One region of the Rhizobium quercicola genome, then DNA from elsewhere that is predicted to be linked to it. Evidence: predicted binding sites of a transcription regulator. Region 1 holds the regulator's gene; each other region holds the start of a gene.

Region 1 (4,764 bases):
TACGTTACGAAAATTGGCGGTCACCTCTTCCGCCATTGCCGTCATGGTCCGATCTTCTCGCTCCCCTCGGTCGCGAAAATCGCACACCCCGATATGCTTGCTGCCGCCAGCCAACCAAATCTCGGCGATAGCAAGGCACCCGTTCTGCCGAGGTTATCCGAATGCGATAGCTCGTATACGGGACCTCCGACTCGAGACGCCATGTTCCCCGGACCTAAGAAAAGTGCCGAAATCGGGCAGGACCTCTTGCGCTTCGTCTAGGATGATTCTAAACGCTGGCCACGGTTCGCTTGTTCGATCCGATGAGGCCTCGTGGCGGAGTGGTGACGCAGAGGACTGCAAATCCTTGCACCCCGGTTCAATTCCGGGCGAGGCCTCCAATCTACCGATATATTCATAAGTCGTTGAAACACTAATCTAATTTATGAGATTTCTGGTTGCTGCGCACAATGAACGTGCTCTGTCTCTCGATTTTCGGCGCGCTTTTCACCGTCAATGTTGAAAGCGACAGGTTATGTCGAGCGCTGCCGAGACACCTCCCCTGCCGATACTGACCTCCGACACGTCGCAACCTCGCGTCATGCAAGCGGACCGTTGCTAGAGCGCAGCTTTTGCCGGTGAGACGCGATAAGTCTTGCTGGACCGTTGTCCCTTGTCCCACTCTGCAACGCCTCCCGATGACACACACGGTAGACGCCGCGTTTGCGTTCTGGCACAAGGGCCTCGGACGCGACTGCCGTTAACGTAAGAACGGGGTCGGGCGACAGATTGACGTCACGTCGCTGCCACGAGATCACGGCGGCCGTCCCGTTCACACCTTTCCAATGTCGGTCGGTAGCTTGACCGATTCACGTCATAGATTGTCAGGCGAATCCGACGCGCAGGCACGGCTCTCAACATGGCGTGTTGCCCTGCTGGATGACGCCGACACGGGACGCGGAAATGACGATCGCGCCCGCCTCGATCCCGTTTCACGAACGCCTTGTAACAAGATCCGACGTGGCAGAACACCATTCCTGTAAAACGCGCTTGCGACTCATCGAAACGTCCAAAATCCGATTGAGTACCGCAGGAGACTCAGTAATATCCGTTCCGCGCCACGGAATTTGCGCGATCATAGATTTATCGGGGGAAACAATGAAATTCGTTACGGCAGGCGCAGTCATCATCGGAGCGGTCTTCTTTTGCGGGACAGCACAGGCCGAAGATCTCGTCTTTACACTGAAGAACGGTACGAATTCCGTTTTGACACGCTTCTACACATCACCCGTCGGTGTCAGTGATTGGGAGGGCGATGTGTTCGGTGAGCAGGTTCTCAATCCGGGCGAAACGATCGAACTCACGATCGCGGACGGCCGAGACGTTTGCAACTACGATATGCGTTTCGAATTCGAAGAGGGTTCAAACCTCGCGACGACCGAAGACAAGCAGAACCTCTGCGAGATGGGGTCCTACACGATTCACGAGTGAGACTCTGGAAGCGCGGGACGGTGGAAGCGCTCACATGGAAACGGCGCCGATATCGTCCTTCGCAGCCAGAAATCCTCTGTATCAGCGAGCCGAGACGTCTGCGCGTCAGAGCGAGCTGGCTGCTCCAACAGTCGTCAACGGAACACTGTTGCCGAGATCGTTATTCGCATATTTGAAAACAAGGATGCTGAGGATGGATGCAAGCATCCCGACAAAAATCATGCGCATGGTATAATCCTTCGCGCTGAGCGCGCGTTTTCGATAAGAGGCGTTGTTGACCCGACGCTGATTAGGCGAAATCACCGATCCGGCCATGCTGCAGCAAAACGCGCACCGGATTGACCTCACCAACGGCCGTATTGGTCGACCGTGCGAGGGCCAAGGTTCCTGCGTGAGATGCAGCAAGCCGCTCTGCCAGAGCGCACGCCTCGTCTGCCGTACCGACACGCATCAGATCATCGCTTTGCACGAGCTCTCCCGTATGATCGTCGAAGACGATCACTTCGAAGCTGTTCAATGTTCCAGGCATGTCGGCTCCATCACGTTCGCCCGGTAAACGCCGACCTACCTACACGGTTCCATATGTTTGAGACGGTACGACCAACAAATGCGCGCTAACGTGGAGCGATGCAACATCGTCGGCTGAAAACACAGCAAACGAAAAAGCCTTGCTGCAGATTTGCTGCAGGTCTGACGTCGAACGCAAGAACAGACGACCAAACCCGTCTGCTGATCACACAACGCCGAAGGATTCTGCGGGCCTAAACCAGCGGAATCCTCCGGCGCCCAAACGTATGGACAGCGCCCACTTCTGAAACCTTATACGGAGACGCGCCGACCCCTCCCCGATTATTGGTAGCGGCGGATCAGGCCGACGAGCTTGCCCTGTACCTTCACACGCTCCGGGCCGAAAATTCGCGTCTCGTACGCCGGGTTGGCAGCCTCGAGCGCGACGGACGCGCCCTTGCGGCGAAACCGCTTCAGGGTCGCTTCCTCGTCATCCACGAGCGCAACGACGATCTCGCCGGGGCTGGCGCTATTGGCATTGCGAATGATCACGGTGTCGCCGTCCAGAATGCCCGCTTCGATCATCGAGTCGCCGCGCACTTCCAAGGCGTAGTGCTCGCCATTGCCGATCATGAAGGCGGGTACGGCGATGTCGTGCGTGTTGTTCTGAATGGCGGATATCGGCACACCCGCAGCGATGCGTCCCATCACCGGAACCGATACGCTGTTGTCGTTGCCGACCTCCGCCGTCGTCTTGGCGGCCGGTTCGACGGCCGCGTTTCCACGACTTCCCTGAATGACGCTCGGCGAGAATCCCCGCTTCGGCGGGGTCGCGGACAGATATGCCTCCGGCAGCTTGATCACCTCGAGCGCGCGGGCCCGGTTCGGCAGACGCCGGATGAAGCCGCGCTCCTCGAGCGCCGTGATCAGCCGGTGAATGCCGGACTTGGACGCGAGCTCCAGAGCATCCTTCATTTCATCGAAAGACGGGGGAACGCCCGATTCCTTCATGCGCTCATGAATGAAAATCAACAGTTCCTGTTGCTTGCGGGTCAGCATGATCAATCGACTCCAGAGTCACGAAACAAAGCAAGAACAGTGTTATATGTTCCTCATGTGTTCTGCAAGTGGCATTCTGGCCAAACCACAGCCGCCATGAGCCCGTTTCTCAGCATTCGCCCGGGCGTTGCTTTTCGCACGCCATCGTCAGCCTGAACTGTTGTCGAGAGATGTCCGTGTCCGGTCCTGTAACAGCAACGCCGCCATGAGCTTGCTCATGACGGCGTAGAAGACGAGACGACATTGTATCGGCTTGCAGCAGACCTTTGACGATCAAAATGGGATATCGTCGTCCAGGTCGCGGGAAAAGCCGCCGCCAGGTCCGCCGGTGCTGCCGCCCGATCGGGCGCCCGAGGACTGGGCCGGGCGATCGTAATCATCGCCATAGTTCGATCCGCCGCTTCCGCCGCCATAGTCCGAGCCGCCTCGACTTCCGCCGCCACCGCCGCCACTACCACCGCCATCGCGGCCGTCGAGCATCGTCAGCGTCGAGTTGAAGCCCTGCAACACCACTTCCGTGGAGTAACGGTCGTTGCCGTCCTTGTCCTGCCATTTGCGGGTCTGCAGCGCGCCCTCGAGGTATAGCTTGGCGCCCTTTTTGACATACTGCTCAACGACCTTGCACAGGCCTTCGTTGAAGACGACGACGGTGTGCCACTCGGTCTTCTCGCGCCGCTCGCCGGAGTTCCGGTCGCGCCAGCTTTCGGAGGTCGCGATGCGCAGGTTGGCGATCGGCTTGCCGTCCTGTGTCCGCCGGATCTCAGGGTCTGCCCCGACATTGCCGATGAGGATCACCTTGTTTACGCTACCAGCCATCTCTTTGTCCTGTCTCCTGAAAGCGGCCTTACGATCCGCACTGTGCCGCAAGCCTACGCTGTTGAGCGCGGCATTTCGCCCTCGCCTCGCGGCAATCCACAACAGTTTGCAAATTTGTTCTTTATTTGTTCTAGGTCTTGACTATGATGCTGTCAAGCGAGGCCACCACCGGCGCCAGAAGAGAGGCCGCCGGCCGGACGGAATTGCGGTTTCCCGAAAACGCGCCTCGACATATGAAGTAATGATCTTAAGTAAGGGCTTCGTCCCCATTCAGAGCGTCCGACCATGAGCGAATTCAAGACCATTTCGATCCGCGGTGCGCGGGAACACAATCTGAAGGGCGTCGATCTCGACCTTCCGCGCAACAAGCTGATCGTGATGACGGGCCTGTCCGGGTCGGGAAAATCGTCGCTGGCCTTCGATACCATCTATGCGGAGGGGCAGCGGCGCTATGTCGAAAGCCTCTCGGCCTACGCGCGTCAGTTCCTCGAGATGATGCAGAAGCCGGATGTCGATCTGATCGAAGGCCTTTCGCCCGCCATCTCGATCGAGCAGAAGACGACATCGAAGAATCCGCGCTCGACCGTGGGAACGGTCACCGAGATCTACGACTATATGCGCCTTCTGTTCGCGCGTGTCGGCGTGCCCTACTCGCCGGCGACGGGCCTGCCGATCGAAAGCCAGACCGTCAGCCAGATGGTCGATCGCGTTCTGGCGATGGACGAGGGGGCCCGGCTCTACATTCTCGCGCCGATGATCCGGGGGCGAAAGGGAGAGTACAAGAAGGAACTCGCGGAGCTCATGAAAAAGGGCTTCCAGCGCGTGAAGGTGGACGGCCAGTTCTACGAGATCGCCGATGTGCCCGCCCTCGACAAGAAATACAAACACGACATTGATGTGGTCGTGGATCGC
Region 2 (4,764 bases), on a different contig from region 1:
CTCCATGACTTCGGGACGATAGGGCCAGTCGCCCCCCGTGCGTCCGGACCGCGCCGCCACCTCGTGCTTTAGATGCGCCTTGCCGCGCAACGCCCAGAGGACGACCGCAAACAGCATCAGCGGATTGCGGAACAGGATGACGGCGACGCCTTCCCACAGCGTATCCGCTGCGACAAGCGTACCATCCAAATCGACGCAAAGCGGAACAAGCCGTGTGTCGGTTCGCGCATCCATGATCGCACTCCCGGTTTTCGATTGCCGGGAGAGTGTCACGCTCTGCTTTCCGAAAGACAAACACGGGCGTCGATCGGGGCGGGACTTCAATCGGTGGTTAATGAACGGAAAATCGTTCAGGTTGCATCACACGTGTGCCGCGATCTTTCAGCTTCGCTCGGCACGCGTTCTATGCATGTCGTCCGTGCGAAACCGATGCGGCTTTCTGCGCGCCAGGCGTCAGCGGGACAGGATCCAGTTGATGGCGTCCCGCCAATCGGTCATCCGCACCGGCGTTCCGTGCGTGCCCGTCTGGAACAGAACGAAGCGGGCGGGGTAGCCGCCCTTCTTCAGACGACCGTAGAGTGCTGCCTGATCCTCTGCCTTATAGGTGCCATCCGCGCTGCCATGGCTGAAGAACATCGGCAATTTTCGAGCGAAAGCCGCGCTCTTGCCGAAGTCGGGATCGGTCGCCCCGCCCATGATCATTATTCCGGAGAGCTGACCGACCGCCGTCGCATTGCGCGTCACCCCCCAGCAGAGGAAGCTGCCCATGGATGCACAGGAGAGGATGACCGGCTTGCCGGGGGACCGGCGCGCCAGGGCGTCGATCAGGCCGGCGATATCCGCCGCGCCATCCGTATCGAAGGAGCGCGCGCTCGGCGCGTAATAGGCGCCGCCATTCTCGACCGCGAGGTTCTTCAGCCGATTGAAATTGCCGCCGAAGGAATAGTCGTTCGCGCCCAGCCGCCGGTCGCCGCCGCGGCCGTGGATGAAGATCACGGTGAAGGCGGCATTCTGCGCGGCACCCACCCGGAAGACGTCGACACCCCGGCCGCCGATATCGACGGTCTCGTTCGCCTGCTGGCGCTTCACCCCCAGCGACACGTAAGGCCGCTTGACGCGCCGTTCGGGAATTTCGTCCCGGCCGTTGATATCGCGCATCTCGTCATAGTCGATCGTCAGCCAGTTACCATCGTCGCGCGAGTCCAGGATGCGGCCATATCCGAAGAGATCGTCCTTGAAGGGCTTCAGCGTAGCGGCGCGGACCTGCGTGAAGCCGATGGAGAACGCAAAAACGAGGGCAAGCGCGCTCAAAGCTGCGATGTGCCGCAAAGAAAGTGTGGACCGGGCCATCTCTTGTTCCCTTTTTGATCTCTTTGGCGCGCTTGGCTCTTTCGCCGGGCGGCCGGCCCTTGTATGAAGAGGCGGGCAGACGACGGACAGGCGATGCCCGACCTACAGGATCAGCCGACACATCGAAAGACGTTTGACGCACCAGATGACGGACAGCAACGACCTTTTCGCGAACACACCGCCCGCTCCCCGGAAACCCGCCGAGCCGAAGACGCCCGATCCGGCGTCGTCCGCCCGCACCTCCGTGGAGGCAAAACCGGACGTGCCGGCGAAAGCGGAGGAACCGAAAGCGGCCACGCGTGCTCCGGGAAGCCCGGCATCCCAGCTGAAGGCCGATACGGGCGATTACAACGCGTCTGCGATCGAAGTCCTCGAGGGCCTCGAGCCGGTCCGCCGTCGCCCCGGCATGTATATCGGCGGCACGGACGAAAAGGCGCTGCACCATCTGTTCGCCGAAGTCATCGACAACTCGATGGACGAGGCCGTGGCCGGCCATGCCAATTTCATCGACGTGCACCTCGACGCGGAGGGATGCCTCGCGGTGACCGATAACGGTCGCGGCATTCCGGTCGAGAACCATCCGAAATTTCCGGGCAAATCGACGCTCGAAGTCATCATGACCGTGCTCCATGCCGGCGGCAAATTCGACAGCAAGGTCTATGAGACATCCGGCGGTCTGCACGGCGTCGGCGTGTCCGTCGTCAATGCGCTGTCCGACGTGCTGGAAGTCGAAGTCGCACGCAACCGGCGCCTCTATCGCCAGCGTTTTTCGCGCGGTATTCCGCAGGGTGGTCTGGAAGAATTGGGCGACGTGCAGAACCGGCGCGGCACGCGCGTGCGGTTTCACCCCGACCCGGACATCTTCGGGCCGCATGCCAAGTTCGAGCCGGCACGCCTCTTCCGCATGGCCCGCTCCAAGGCCTATCTCTTCGGGGGCGTCGAGATCCGCTGGTCGTGCGATCCGGCACTGGTCGAGGGCACGGACACGCCGGACAAGGCGGTTTTCCACTTCCCCGGCGGCTTGAAGGATTATCTCAAGGCGACGATGGGCTCTGAGTTCACGGTGACGCGCGAGATCTTCGCCGGCAAGACCGAGAAGACCGGCGGCCATGGCGCGCTCGAATGGGCTGTCACCTGGTACGGCGGCGATTCGGTCGTCCACTCCTATTGCAACACCATTCCGACGCCCGAGGGCGGGACGCATGAAGCGGGCCTGCGCATTGCGCTGACCAAGGGCCTCAAGGCCTATGCGGAGCTGACGCAGAACAAGCGCGCGGCGATCGTCACCACGGACGACGTGATGATTTCGGCCGCCGGCATGCTGTCCGTGTTCATCCGCGAGCCGGAATTCGTCGGCCAGACCAAGGACAAGCTCGCCACCGTCGAGGCACAGCGCATCGTCGAGAATGCGATTCGCGATCCGTTCGACCATTTCCTGGCCGGCAATCCGCAGGAAGCGGCAAAGCTGCTTGAATGGGTGATCGAGCGCGCCGACGAGCGCGTCCGCCGCCGCAAGGAAAAGGAAGTCACGCGAAAAAGCGCGGTGCGCAAGCTGCGCCTCCCGGGCAAGCTCGCCGACTGCTCGCAGAATTCGGCGCTGGGTGCCGAACTCTTCATCGTCGAAGGCGATTCGGCCGGTGGCTCGGCCAAACAGGCGCGCAACCGCTCCAACCAGGCGATCCTGCCGCTGCGCGGCAAGATCCTCAACGTCGCAAGTGCCGGCCGCGAGAAGCTGGGCGCCAACCAGCAGATCTCGGATCTCGTCCAAGCGCTCGGCTGCGGCACGCGGTCGAAATACCGTCAGGAAGACCTGCGCTACGACCGCGTCATCGTCATGACCGACGCCGACGTGGACGGCGCGCATATCGCCTCGCTGCTGATCACCTTCTTCTACCAGGAGATGCCCGAACTCATTCGCGGCGGCCATCTCTATCTCGCGGTGCCCCCGCTCTACCGCATGACGCAGGGTACGCGGACGCTGTATGCGCGTGACGACCTTCACCGGGTCGAATTGATGGAGAAGGAATTCACCGGGCGCGGCAAGGTCGAGATCGGTCGGTTCAAGGGCCTCGGCGAGATGATGCCGGCGCAGTTGAAAGAGACGACCATGGATCCGGCAAAGCGCACGCTCCTCAAGGTTTCGATCGATGATGTCGACTTCGAGGGCACGCGCGATGCGGTGGACAATCTGATGGGCACCAAGCCGGAAGCCCGTTTCCGCTTCATTCAGGAACGCGCCGTCTTCGCCGAAAACCTCGACATCTGATCGGGACCATTGCGCCAGCCGCAATCGCTCAGGCGACGATCTTCTCCATGAAGAGACTGAGCGGGTCGGGCTGGTAGCTGCCGAACGGCTCGATGTCGCGGTAGCCAGCCTTGCGGTAGAGGCTGATGGCTTCGGGCTGGTAGATGCCGGTTTCGAGCCGGACCGTGGTCAGCCCGGTCTCCCGCGCCGTTTGCTCGATAGCGTCGAGAAGAGCCCGTCCTGCGCGCATGCCCCGCGCCTTCGGATCGACGAACATCCGTTTGATCTCGCCGCTGCCGTCACCGGCCGCCACCAGCGCGCAGCAGCCGATGATCGCGCCGTCATGCCGGGCGACGAGAAACGAGACCTCGGGCTTTTCCAGCGTGTCAAGATCGACCAGATGGTTGCTCTCGGCCGGATAGAGCGACTGGGCGTAGACGTCGGACTGGTTGAGGAGATCGATCACGCCGGGTTGGCGCGGAGCTTCTTTGCGAATGTCCAGAGTCACTTGGCGTCATGTCCTGAGAAAGAGAATCTGCGTGATGAAGCGCCGCGAGAACGGCGCAAGCCGGTTCTATACCGATTCTGGCAGCGATCCAGAGGGCACGGTCTGCGGCGCCTGCGCCCGGGGGAAATCGACAGCCCCGCGGATGTTCGCGCCATAATTCCGAACAATGGTCTGTTTACCATGACGATCGAAACAGGAGACCGGACGGATCATGGTGACTGCAGCGCTCGTCGTGATGACGATTCTCGGATGTGACGACAGTGTCAGCCAGTGCCATTATGTGGATACGGTCAAGGGCTCGTGGGAGACGGTGGCGGCCTGCGACGACCAGTCCCAGCGAAAGCTTCCCGCTTACGCGAAGGCCAGCTATCCCGTGATCGTCGCCATGTGCGAGAAGACGGCGGATGCGCCGATCGCATCGGCGGCGCTGAGCGGCAGCGTCACACCCACGGCACCGCCGCACGCCTCCACACCCACGTCACCCAAGATCTCACCGCCCGCCGCGCCTCTTCCGGCCGATGCGGCCACGTCGGAGCGCCAGCCCCTGCCCCAGCGTGCATATGCGATGATCCGGGGCGTCCTGCCGGACACGCAGAAGATCCGCCACGCGATATCCGTTCCCGTTCACTATCTGGGTGACGGCTATTCCTGGGTCGCGACG
Region 3 (4,764 bases), on a different contig from region 1:
CTCCCCTCCTCCTCCCAGGCCCGTTCGAAGGAATGGCGACATCCTCCTCCCAGTCGCCGTTCGGTTCTTATCGAAAAGCCTGCCGCACCTCCTCCCGCGGCAGGCTTTTTCGTTTTGAGCTTATCCATTTCTCTGGCGGCGTCCGCAGGCGCCGAGACCTACAGGCCGAGATCCAGTTGCGGTTCCGCGCCCGCGTCGGCATCTGCCCCACTCGTCGTCAGCGAGGATAGCGTCACGCCGAGAAGCCGCACGGGCCGGCGAAAGGGATGAACCGTCGCCAGCAGCTGGTCGGCGACATCGAGAACCTCCTCGATCCGGGCAAAGGTCGACGCCACCGTTCTCGCACGCGTCGCCTGCGTGAAATCCGCATATTTGATTTTCACCGTCACCGTCTTGCCGGCGATGTCGTGCGCCTCGCAGTACCGCCAGACCTTTTCCGCCAGCGGGCGCAGCTCGGCCTCGGCGAGGGCGAGGTCTGAGATGTCCTCGCTGAACGTGTCCTCGGCGCCGACCGACTTGCGGATGCGGTCCGACCGCACGCGGCGCTCGTCGATGCCGCGCGCGATCCCGTGGAAATACGCGCCGGACTTGCCGAAATGCTGCTGGAGATAGGCGAGCGGCTTCATCTTGAGATCGAGGCCCGTCTCGATCCCGTGCTTTTTCATCCGCTCTGCCGTGGCCGGGCCGACGCCGTGGAATTTCTTCACGGGCAGGGCCTCCACGAAGGCCGGGCCGTTCCTGGGCGTGATCACGAACTGACCATTGGGCTTGCGCTGGTCGGACGCCATCTTTGCCAGAAACTTGTTGTAGCTGATGCCGGCCGAGGCCGTGAGCCCGGTGGCGGCAAAGATCCGGGCACGGATCTCTGCGGCGATCTCGGTCGCGATCTCCATGCCCTTCAGGTTTTCCGTGACGTCGAGATAGGCCTCGTCCAGCGATAACGGCTCGATCAGGGGCGTATAGTCCGCAAAGATCTCCCGGATCTGCTGCGACACGGCGCGGTAGACCTCGAAGCGCGGTTTGACGAAGATCAGGTCCGGGCATTTGCGCTTGGCCGTGACCGATGCCATGGCGGAGTGCACACCGAACACTCGGGCTTCGTAGCTCGCTGCCGCCACCACGCCGCGCGCGGCCGATCCGCCGACGGCGACGGGCTTGCCGCGAAGCTCGGGATTGTCCCGCTGCTCGACCGAGGCATAAAAGGCATCCATATCGACATGGATGATCTTGCGCACCGGCCCATCGCCGGGCTGAAGCGTGGCCACCGGTGCGGCGTCTGCAGGGGGAGACGCCAGCGCGTCTGCCAGATCCGCCGCCTCGCGGGCTGCTGCGTCTGCTGCCGTTTCCGGCAGGGTCGGAGCACCCGTCTGCATGGCCTAGCTCCACATGCCGCGCATGCGGGCGGCGACGTCGATGCGGATCTCGCGGGCACTGCGCTCGGAGGCGGAGGCCGAAACCAGCGGCCAGGTGGCACTCTCGAAGAACTGCAGCAGCGTTGCGGGAATGAAGCGCGTGCGCGCGGCATAGACATGCCGATCGCCCTGCGGGTTCTGCCCATGGGTGAAAAAGCGCTGCGGCGTGATCAGCGACAGGCTGTCTTTCGCCCGTGTCATGCCGACATAGAGAAGACGGCGCTCCTCCTCGATCTCCTGCGTCGTCCCGGTTCCAAGATCCGAGGGGATGCAGCCATCGACCACGTTGAGCATGAAGACGGATCGCCATTCCTGCCCCTTGGCGGAGTGGATGGTGGAGAGGATGAGGTAATCCTCGTCCAGCAGCGGCACGCCGGCCTGGTCGCTCGTCGCATCCGGCGGATCGAGCGTCAGCTCCGTCAGGAAGCGCTCGCGCGAGGCATAGCCGGTGGCGATCTGCTCCAGCTGCAGGAGGTCGGCCTTGCGCGTGTCGGCATCCTCATGGATGCGGTCGAGATGCGGCTCGTACCACATCCGCGCGAGACCGATCTCCGCCGGCCAGCCGGGGCCGGCCTTTCGCAGGCTTTCCAGCAGAGTGACGAAGCGGCTCCAGTCGTCGCCGGCGCGGGGCGGGGCTGGTATTTCGGCAAGAGCCGCAAGCGGCTCGGGATCGGCAGCGATCGCATCGAGGATCTTGCCGGCCGTCTGAGGCCCCACACCCGGCAGCATCTGCAGCAGCCGGAACCCGGCCACCCGATCGCGCGGGTTCTGCGCGAACCGCAGCACGGCCAGCATGTCCTTGACATGCGCGCTGTCGAGAAACTTCAGCCCGCCGAACTTCACGAAGGGAATATTACGCCGCGTCAGTTCGACTTCCAGCGGCCCGCTGTGGTTGGACGAGCGGAAGAGCACGGCCTGCTGCTTCAGCGTCATGCCTGTTTCGCGGTTGGCCAGAACCTGCTCGACGATGAAGGCGGCCTGATCGGTCTCGTCCTTCACCGTCACCAGCTTCGGCCGCTCCGCCGACTGGCGCTCCGTCCACAGGTTCTTGGTGAACCGCTCGCGCGCGAGATCGATGACGCCATTGGCGGCGGCGAGGATGGTCTGGGTCGAACGGTAATTGCGGTCGAGCGTGATGACGTCGGCCGCCGGGCTGAAGGCGCCGGGGAAATCGAGAATATTGCGGACGGTAGCGGCGCGAAAGGCATAGATGGACTGTGCGTCGTCGCCGACCACGGTCAGGCCGCGACCGCCGGGCTTCAGGGCCATCAGAACCGAAGCCTGCAGCCGGTTCGTATCCTGATACTCGTCCACCATCACATGGTCGAAACGGTCCCCGATATCCTGCGCGAGGCCGGGATCGGACACTATCTGCGCCCAGTAGAGCAGGAGGTCGTCGTAATCGAGCACGTTCTGGGCCTGTTTGGCGGCGACATACGCGGCGAACAGGCTCTTCAGCTGTGCTTCCCAGCCGGCGACCCAGGGAAAATGCAGGCGGAGCACATCGGCGAGCGGCGTCTGCGAATTCACCACCCTCGAATAGATGGAAAGGCAGGTGCCCTTGGTCGGAAACCGGCTTTCCATCTTGGAGAAACCGAGCTCGTGCCGCACGAGGTTCATGAGGTCGGCGCTGTCCTCGCGGTCGTGAATGGTGAAGTCGATATCGAGACCGATCTGCTCGGCATAGATCCGCAACAGCCGCGCGCCGATGCCGTGAAACGTGCCGGACCAGGCAAGGGCGTCGGTGAGAACGCCGGCATTGGCGCCGAGCACCTTCCGGCAGATCCGCTCGACCCGTCGCGCCATGTCCGACGCCGCGCGGCGCGAAAATGTCATGAGAAGGATGCGCCGGGGATCGGCTCCATGGACGATGAGATGGGCGACGCGGTGCGCGAGCGTGTTGGTCTTGCCCGATCCCGCCCCGGCGATGATCAGGAGCGGACCTGCGACGGTGTCGGATGTCGTTCCGTTGGAAACGATGCCATGTTCGACGGCCTGGCGCTGTCGCTCGTTCAACGTCTCCAGATAGGCTACCGCCGCCATGCCGTCTTCCCCGTGCTGCCTGCATGTTCCGCACCCCTTCACGGAATCGTCGCGCCGGGGGCTTGGGAACAAATAACGAACATATCAGCCGGGGAAACGCTTGAACAGAGGGCCTGCGAGACGCCGAGGCTTATCCGCTCAAATGTTAGCGCTCGATCACGCCTTTGGTCTGGTCTCGATCGACCCGGAGCGGTACATCGTCAGGGGCTTCCCGGCAGAAGCCGTGACGGAGGCCTTCGGGACGAGCGGCGGGCGCCGCGACGAAGACGTAATGGGAGGTAATCTTGCTGAAGAACATTCATCCGGCACTCGGTGCCGACGTGCTGCATGCCCTGCGGTCCATGGGACATGGCGATACGCTCGTGGTGTCGGACACCAATTTCCCCACCGATAGCGTCGGACGGCAGACGGTCATCGGCCGGCCGCTGTCGATGGCCAATCTGAGCGCACCGCAGGCGATCGCGGCGATCCTCTCCGTTCTGCCGCTGGACACGCCGCTGCAGAATTCGGCGTGCCGCATGGAAGTGATGGGCGCACCGGACGAGGCGCCAGACGTGCAGTGCGAGGTTCAGGCGGAGATCGACCGCGCGGAGGGCAAGCCGTGCCCGATGTACGGCATCGAACGCTTCGCTTTCTACGATCTGGCGAAGAAAGCCTATTGCGTCATCTCGACGGGGGAGACGCGGTTCTACGGCTGCTTCCTGTTGACCAAGGGCGTCATCCCACCGGCAGGCGCGTAGCGCGCAGCCATTCCACCATCGCCGACGTCGGCCGCCGGTAACTGGACGGTCGACCTTCACCTCGTGCCGCTGAGCGATCATGCGGCACGGGGCTGATTTTGTGCGCCCACTGCATGGCGAAGGTTCATCTTTAAAGGTTCATTAGCGCGAGGGCATGAAGAAGCGGCGATGGCCGCTTGACAAAATCGGCAAGGCATTCTCAATTGGCAGGATGTCAGACCAATTTTTCTTCAACGAGTCCTGATCGTGAGCGTATCGCCCCGTGCACCGACCCACATCGAGCCCTTGCCACCCATAAACAGGGCGCAGCAGGTAGAGACGGCGCTGGTGCAGTATGTGGAGCATGCCGGCCTCAAGGCCGGGGATCGGTTGCCGGCCGAGCGTGAGCTGATGCTGGCGCTCGGCGTCGGCCGCTCGACCATCCGCGAAGCGATCGGCAAGTTTCAGGCGCTGGGCGTGGTCGAAAGCCGTAAGGGCAGTGGCAACTACCTGCTGAAGCCGATTTCCGCCGGCACGGTCCATATGCCGCTCTCGTTCGAATCCGTCGGTCTTCGCGACGCCCTGTTGAT
Region 4 (4,764 bases), on a different contig from region 1:
GTCAGCGTCGACTTCAAGCACGGCACGACGACCGGCATTTCCGCCGACGACCGGACGCTGACCGTGCGCAATCTCGCCAATCCCAATGCCGGTGCCGCCGATTTCGTCCGGCCGGGCCATATCTTCCCGCTGGTGTCGCGCGAGGGCGGGGTGCTGATGCGCTCCGGCCATACGGAAGCGGCCGTCGATCTCTGCAAGCTTGCCAGCCTGCCGCTGATCGGCGTGATTTCCGAACTCGTCAACGACAATGGCACGGTCATGCGCGGGCCGGAGGTTGCGGCCTTTGCGGACGCGCACGGCCTGAAGCAGCTCTCCGTCGCCGACCTCATCGCCTATCGCCAGCGCAAGGAAACGCTGATCGACCGCGGCGATGTCTTCGACATCGAGACGCCGTTCGGCATGGCCAAGGGCCACGCCTTTTCCCTGCCCTGGGACCCGATGCAGCACCTCGCCGTCGTCTTCGGCGATATCCGCGACGGCGTCGATATTCCCGTCCGGCTGCATCTGGAGAACGTCGGCGCCGACGTCTTCGGCAAGCAGGGCCAGCTCGACCACATTCTCCAGCGCATCTCCGACTACGGCCGCGGCGTCGTCGTCTATCTGCGCGAAGGCTCCGTCGGCGTCGGCGCCTCGCAGACCGCGCGCAAGAGCCTGCAGGACCGCGAGGGCCACAGCGAGGCCCAGGCCCGCGACAGCGAATGGCTCGAAATCGGCCTCGGCGCCCAGATCCTGAAAGACCTCGGCATCTCCTCGATCAAGCTCCTCTCCACCCGCGAACGGCACTATGTCGGGCTGGAAGGGTTCGGCATCGCGATTTCGGAGACGGTGATTTTGTGAGGACCGGCTTCGCCTTATCGTCAGACGGTGCCTTCTTCACTCTTGGCGGCATCGAGAAGAGTTGGCAGGGCTTCGATCAGTGTCGGCACGCTTTGGTCGAGCGTCGCCCAGATCGTAGCGAGGTTGAGCGTGGCATGCGCGTGAGCGATACGGTTGCGCATGCCCTTCATGCTCCGCCAGGGGATCTCAGGGAAGCGACTGGTGAACGATGGATCGTTCCTGAGAATACGCGCTGAAGATTCGCCGACGATCATCAGGTTGAACAGCACGGCCTGGTGGGTTTTCTTGTCGGCAAGGAATTGGGCATGGTCGATGCCGATACAGTATTCCAGAGCTTGTCGACCCGCCTCCTGCATCGTCAGGAGATGATTAAGGGCACTGAATGCCCTCATACCGGGCGCGCTTCGTTCAGCACTTTCGTTCGCAGATATTCGGGCACATCGCCCGGCGTCAGCACGTAGACCTGCGTCCCGAACAATTCCTCCAGCTCGACCTGAAGTCCGCCGAGGTCGAGGAGCGTGGTGCCGGGGCGATCGTCGACGAGGAATTCGATTTCGTCGCCTTCCGCCTCGCCGTTCTCTCCCGCAGCACCGACGATTCGGGGGTTGGACAGGTGGAAACGGCGCACGAGCGCGTGAATGGCTTCGCGGTGTGTCTCGACGGCGGCAGACGGCTTCATGTTCGATCCTCGGCGTGGGCTTCATCATACGCTGACGGCGATATCGTACAACAGATATCGCTGACATAAAACATCCCTACCCTCTCGCCCCCTCCAGCCACACCACCTGCTCGACCCCAGCAAACCGGGCGATGCGGGCGAGTTCGGCGTCGAGGCGGGTGGCGCGGCCGGTCGAGGGGCGCAGGCCGGGTTCCCACCAGAGGCGCTTGACCTCCAGAAGGCCCGCCTTTCGGTTGGCCTTCATGTCGATGCGGCCGACGAGACGGTCGCCTTCCAGAAGCGGGAAGACGTAGTAGCCGTACTGGCGCTTCGGCTCCGGAACGAAGATCTCGATGCGATAGGTGAAGCCGAACAGGCGCTCGGTACGGGCGCGATCGCGCAGCAGCGGATCGAACGGGCTGAGGACGCGCAGGCGGGCCGGCGGGTCTTCGAGGTCCCCCAGCGGGCCGGGAAATCCGGCAAGCGCATGGGCAGCGCGCGGGCGGCTGCCGTCGGCGGGCTCGATGACCACGGATTGCAGCTCGTGCGCGTGGGACAGCACCCATTGCCGCGCGTCTTCCGGCGTGATCAGCGCGAAGAAGGCGGCGAGTTCGCCGTGCGTGGCGAAACCGAGACGATCGAGCGCCGCCCGGCAGCACCAGTCGATGAAGGCCTCGCGGTCCACCTCGCCTAATCGATAGGCCTCGGGGATCACGCGCTCGGTCAGGTCGTAGATCTTCTGGAAGCTGTCGCGGCCGGCGATCGCCAGTCTGCCGGTGCGCCAGAGATATTCGAGAGCGGTCTTGGAGGGATGCCAGTTCCACCAGCCGCCGGAGGTGCGGTCCTCGTATTTGAAGTCGCGCGCGAGCACGCGTCCGGTCTCGGTGATCTGCGTCAGCGTGTCGTCGAACACATCCTCGAACCCCGCCTCCCGCCATTTTCGCCAGCGCTCCACCAGCGTCTCGCTCTCGCGGGCGAAGCGGTGCTTCCAGTAGACGAAGAAGGCGCTGGGGATGATCGAGGCGTCATGCGTCCAGTGCTCGAACAGCGCGCCGTCCTTCTCCAGAAGGGCTGTCAGGTGCTCCGGCCTGTAGGTCTGGTTGCGGGCGTGGAGGATCATATGATGGGCGCGCTCCACCGTGGAGATGCTGTCCACCTGCACGAAGCCGATCTTCGTGATGAGCGCGAGCAGGCCGGCCTTCGTCAGCGCCCGGTTGGGCGGCGATGCCAGCCCTTGGGCGTTGAGGAAGATGCGGCGGGCATCGCGGTTGGATACGAGAATCGTCATGGGTTTGATCATGCTTTGTTCTGACGAAGAATCAACTGCCGCTTTGCCTTTTGCCCGCGTTCGCCTATGAACCGGCGATCCACCGACACATCCGAGGAGACGGGATGGAGATCCGCTTTGTCGATTGCGGCATTCGTTATGGCGAGACCGTCGCGCTGCAGCCGCTCGACCTTGATCTGGCCGAGCGGCGGATCGGGGTGATCGGGCTGAACGGGTCGGGCAAGACGACCTTTGCGCGGGCCATCAACGGCCTCGTCAAGCCGAGCCAGGGCCGGGTGACGGTGAACGGGCGCGATACGGTCGCGGATGGCGCGGAAGTTCTCGGCAGGGTCGGCTTCATCTTCCAGAACCCGCAGAACCAGCTGATCCTGCCGATCGTCGCCGACGATATCGCGCTCGGCCTGAAGAGCCGGGGCGTCGGGAAAGCGGACGTCGCGGCGCGGGTCGAGGCCATTCTCGCCCGGTTCGGCATCGAGCATCTCGCGCGGCGGCGGGTGCATGCGCTGTCGGGCGGCGAGACGCAGCTGGTGGCCATGGCGAGCGTTCTGGTGACCGAGCCCGACATCCTGATCCTCGACGAGCCGACCAACCAGCTGGACCTCAGGAACCGCAAGCGCGTGGTCGACACGCTGGCGGGCCTTGACGAGGCGGCCATCGTCGTCAGCCATGACCTGTCGCTGATCGAGAGCTTCGAGCGCGTGCTTCTGTTCCACGAAGGCCGCCTGATCGCCGACGGCATACCGGGCGATGTCGTAAAGGCCTATGAGGCGGTGGCACTGTCATGAAAAGCCTGCATGTCGAGGGCACGACGCCGCTTCACCGCCTGTCGGTCCGCACCAAGCTGGCAGGACTGTTCCTTGCCAGCCTCGCGGTGTTCCTGACCGGTCATCCCGTCGTTCTCGGCGGGGCCGTGCTGGTGGCAGCGCTCGTCTTCGCCACGGTGGGCGTGTCGTTTTCCGATGCCGTGTCGCGTCTTGCCTGGCCGCTCGTCTCCATCGGGCTGGTCGCCATCGCCACGGCCGTCTTCGAAACGCCGGTTCACGGCCTCGTCGTGCTCTTCCGCTTCGCCACGCTCATTCTGCTGGCCGCCGCCGTCACCGCCTCGACGGAGGTGGGCGACTTCATGGAGGAGATCACCCGGCTGATGATGCCCTTCGAGCGGCTGGGGCTGGTGAACGCCGCCGATGTCGGGCTGGCGCTGGGCCTGGTGCTGCGCTTCGTGCCGGAGATCTCGACGCGGTACGAGAGCCTGCGGGAAGCGCATGCGGCGCGGGGCCTGCCCGTGCGCCCGCTCAAGATGCTGGCGTCGTTGATCATTCTCACGCTGAAAGATGCCGACATGATCGCCATGGCCATTGACGCACGCGGCCTGCGGCGTCACTAATCGGGCTTTAACAGCAACCCGTGAAAGGAGAGGCGAATGTCGACGCGCGACCTGGTTCTCACTGCCCTGTTTACCGCCATCATCATCGTCCTCGGCATCATCCCGCCGATCACGCTCGCCATCGTGCCGGTGCCGATCACCGCGCAGTCCATGGGCGTCATGCTGGCCGGCTGCATCATCGGCGCCAAGCGCGGCGCGCTCGCCTATCTCCTGCTCATCCTCATGGTCGCCGTCGGCCTGCCGGTGCTTTCGGGCGGCCGCGGCGGGCTCGCCGTCCTTGCCGGCCCGACCGGCGGCTACATCGCGGGCTGGGTCGTCGGCACCCTCGTCACCGGCCTCGTCGCCGAGCGGATCGTTCGCGAAACCCAGGGCGGCGCGCGCCAGATCGCTGGCTTCTTTCTCGCCTCGATCGTCGGCGGCATCGGCGTCGTCTATCTCATGGGCACGATCTGGCTCGCCATCAACACGGGCATGGGCTTCCTGGCCGCGCTTTCGGCCAATGCCGTCTTCGTTCCGGGCGACCTCATCAAGGCCGGCATCGCCGCCCTTGCCGCCCGCGCCGTGCTTGTCGGCTATCCCCTGCTGCCGCAGCGGAAC

Evidence for each region. Region 1 encodes LexA, which represses DNA repair genes until DNA is damaged. Its sites were predicted from a motif close to TGTTCNNNNTGTGTTCNG; they were not measured.
Region 2: the regulator LexA is predicted to act here: its motif matches at 1,355-1,372, upstream of parE (DNA topoisomerase IV subunit B).
Region 3: the regulator LexA is predicted to act here: its motif matches at 3,520-3,537, upstream of LRX75_RS01485 (ATP-dependent helicase).
Region 4: the regulator LexA is predicted to act here: its motif matches at 2,789-2,806, upstream of LRX75_RS17980 (energy-coupling factor ABC transporter ATP-binding protein).

What each region holds. Positions count from the first base shown of each region.
Region 1 is NZ_JAJOZR010000007.1:34,408-39,171, forward strand. Features, by position in the region: tRNA gene LRX75_RS11860 (tRNA-Cys) at 307-380, shown strand; gene LRX75_RS11865 (hypothetical protein) at 1,138-1,470, shown strand; gene LRX75_RS23300 (hypothetical protein) at 1,576-1,698, opposite strand; gene LRX75_RS11870 (hypothetical protein) at 1,760-1,999, opposite strand; gene lexA (transcriptional repressor LexA) at 2,320-3,036, opposite strand; gene LRX75_RS11880 (single-stranded DNA-binding protein) at 3,310-3,852, opposite strand; gene uvrA (excinuclease ABC subunit UvrA) at 4,138-4,764, shown strand, end outside.
Region 2 is NZ_JAJOZR010000009.1:70,837-75,600, reverse strand. Features, by position in the region: gene LRX75_RS14935 (UbiA family prenyltransferase) at 1-234, opposite strand, end outside; gene LRX75_RS14930 (alpha/beta fold hydrolase) at 454-1,350, opposite strand; gene parE (DNA topoisomerase IV subunit B) at 1,496-3,616, shown strand; gene LRX75_RS14920 (GNAT family N-acetyltransferase) at 3,645-4,103, opposite strand; gene LRX75_RS14915 (hypothetical protein) at 4,315-4,764, shown strand, end outside.
Region 3 is NZ_JAJOZR010000001.1:343,479-348,242, forward strand. Features, by position in the region: gene dinB (DNA polymerase IV) at 159-1,373, opposite strand; gene LRX75_RS01485 (ATP-dependent helicase) at 1,377-3,455, opposite strand; gene LRX75_RS01490 (RbsD/FucU family protein) at 3,740-4,195, shown strand; gene LRX75_RS01495 (FadR/GntR family transcriptional regulator) at 4,472-4,764, shown strand, end outside.
Region 4 is NZ_JAJOZR010000012.1:52,916-57,679, reverse strand. Features, by position in the region: gene ribB (3,4-dihydroxy-2-butanone-4-phosphate synthase) at 1-837, shown strand, start outside; gene LRX75_RS17995 (HepT-like ribonuclease domain-containing protein) at 858-1,229, opposite strand; gene LRX75_RS17990 (nucleotidyltransferase family protein) at 1,226-1,516, opposite strand; gene LRX75_RS17985 (winged helix-turn-helix domain-containing protein) at 1,593-2,783, opposite strand; gene LRX75_RS17980 (energy-coupling factor ABC transporter ATP-binding protein) at 2,888-3,568, shown strand; gene LRX75_RS17975 (energy-coupling factor transporter transmembrane component T family protein) at 3,565-4,167, shown strand; gene LRX75_RS17970 (biotin transporter BioY) at 4,204-4,764, shown strand, end outside.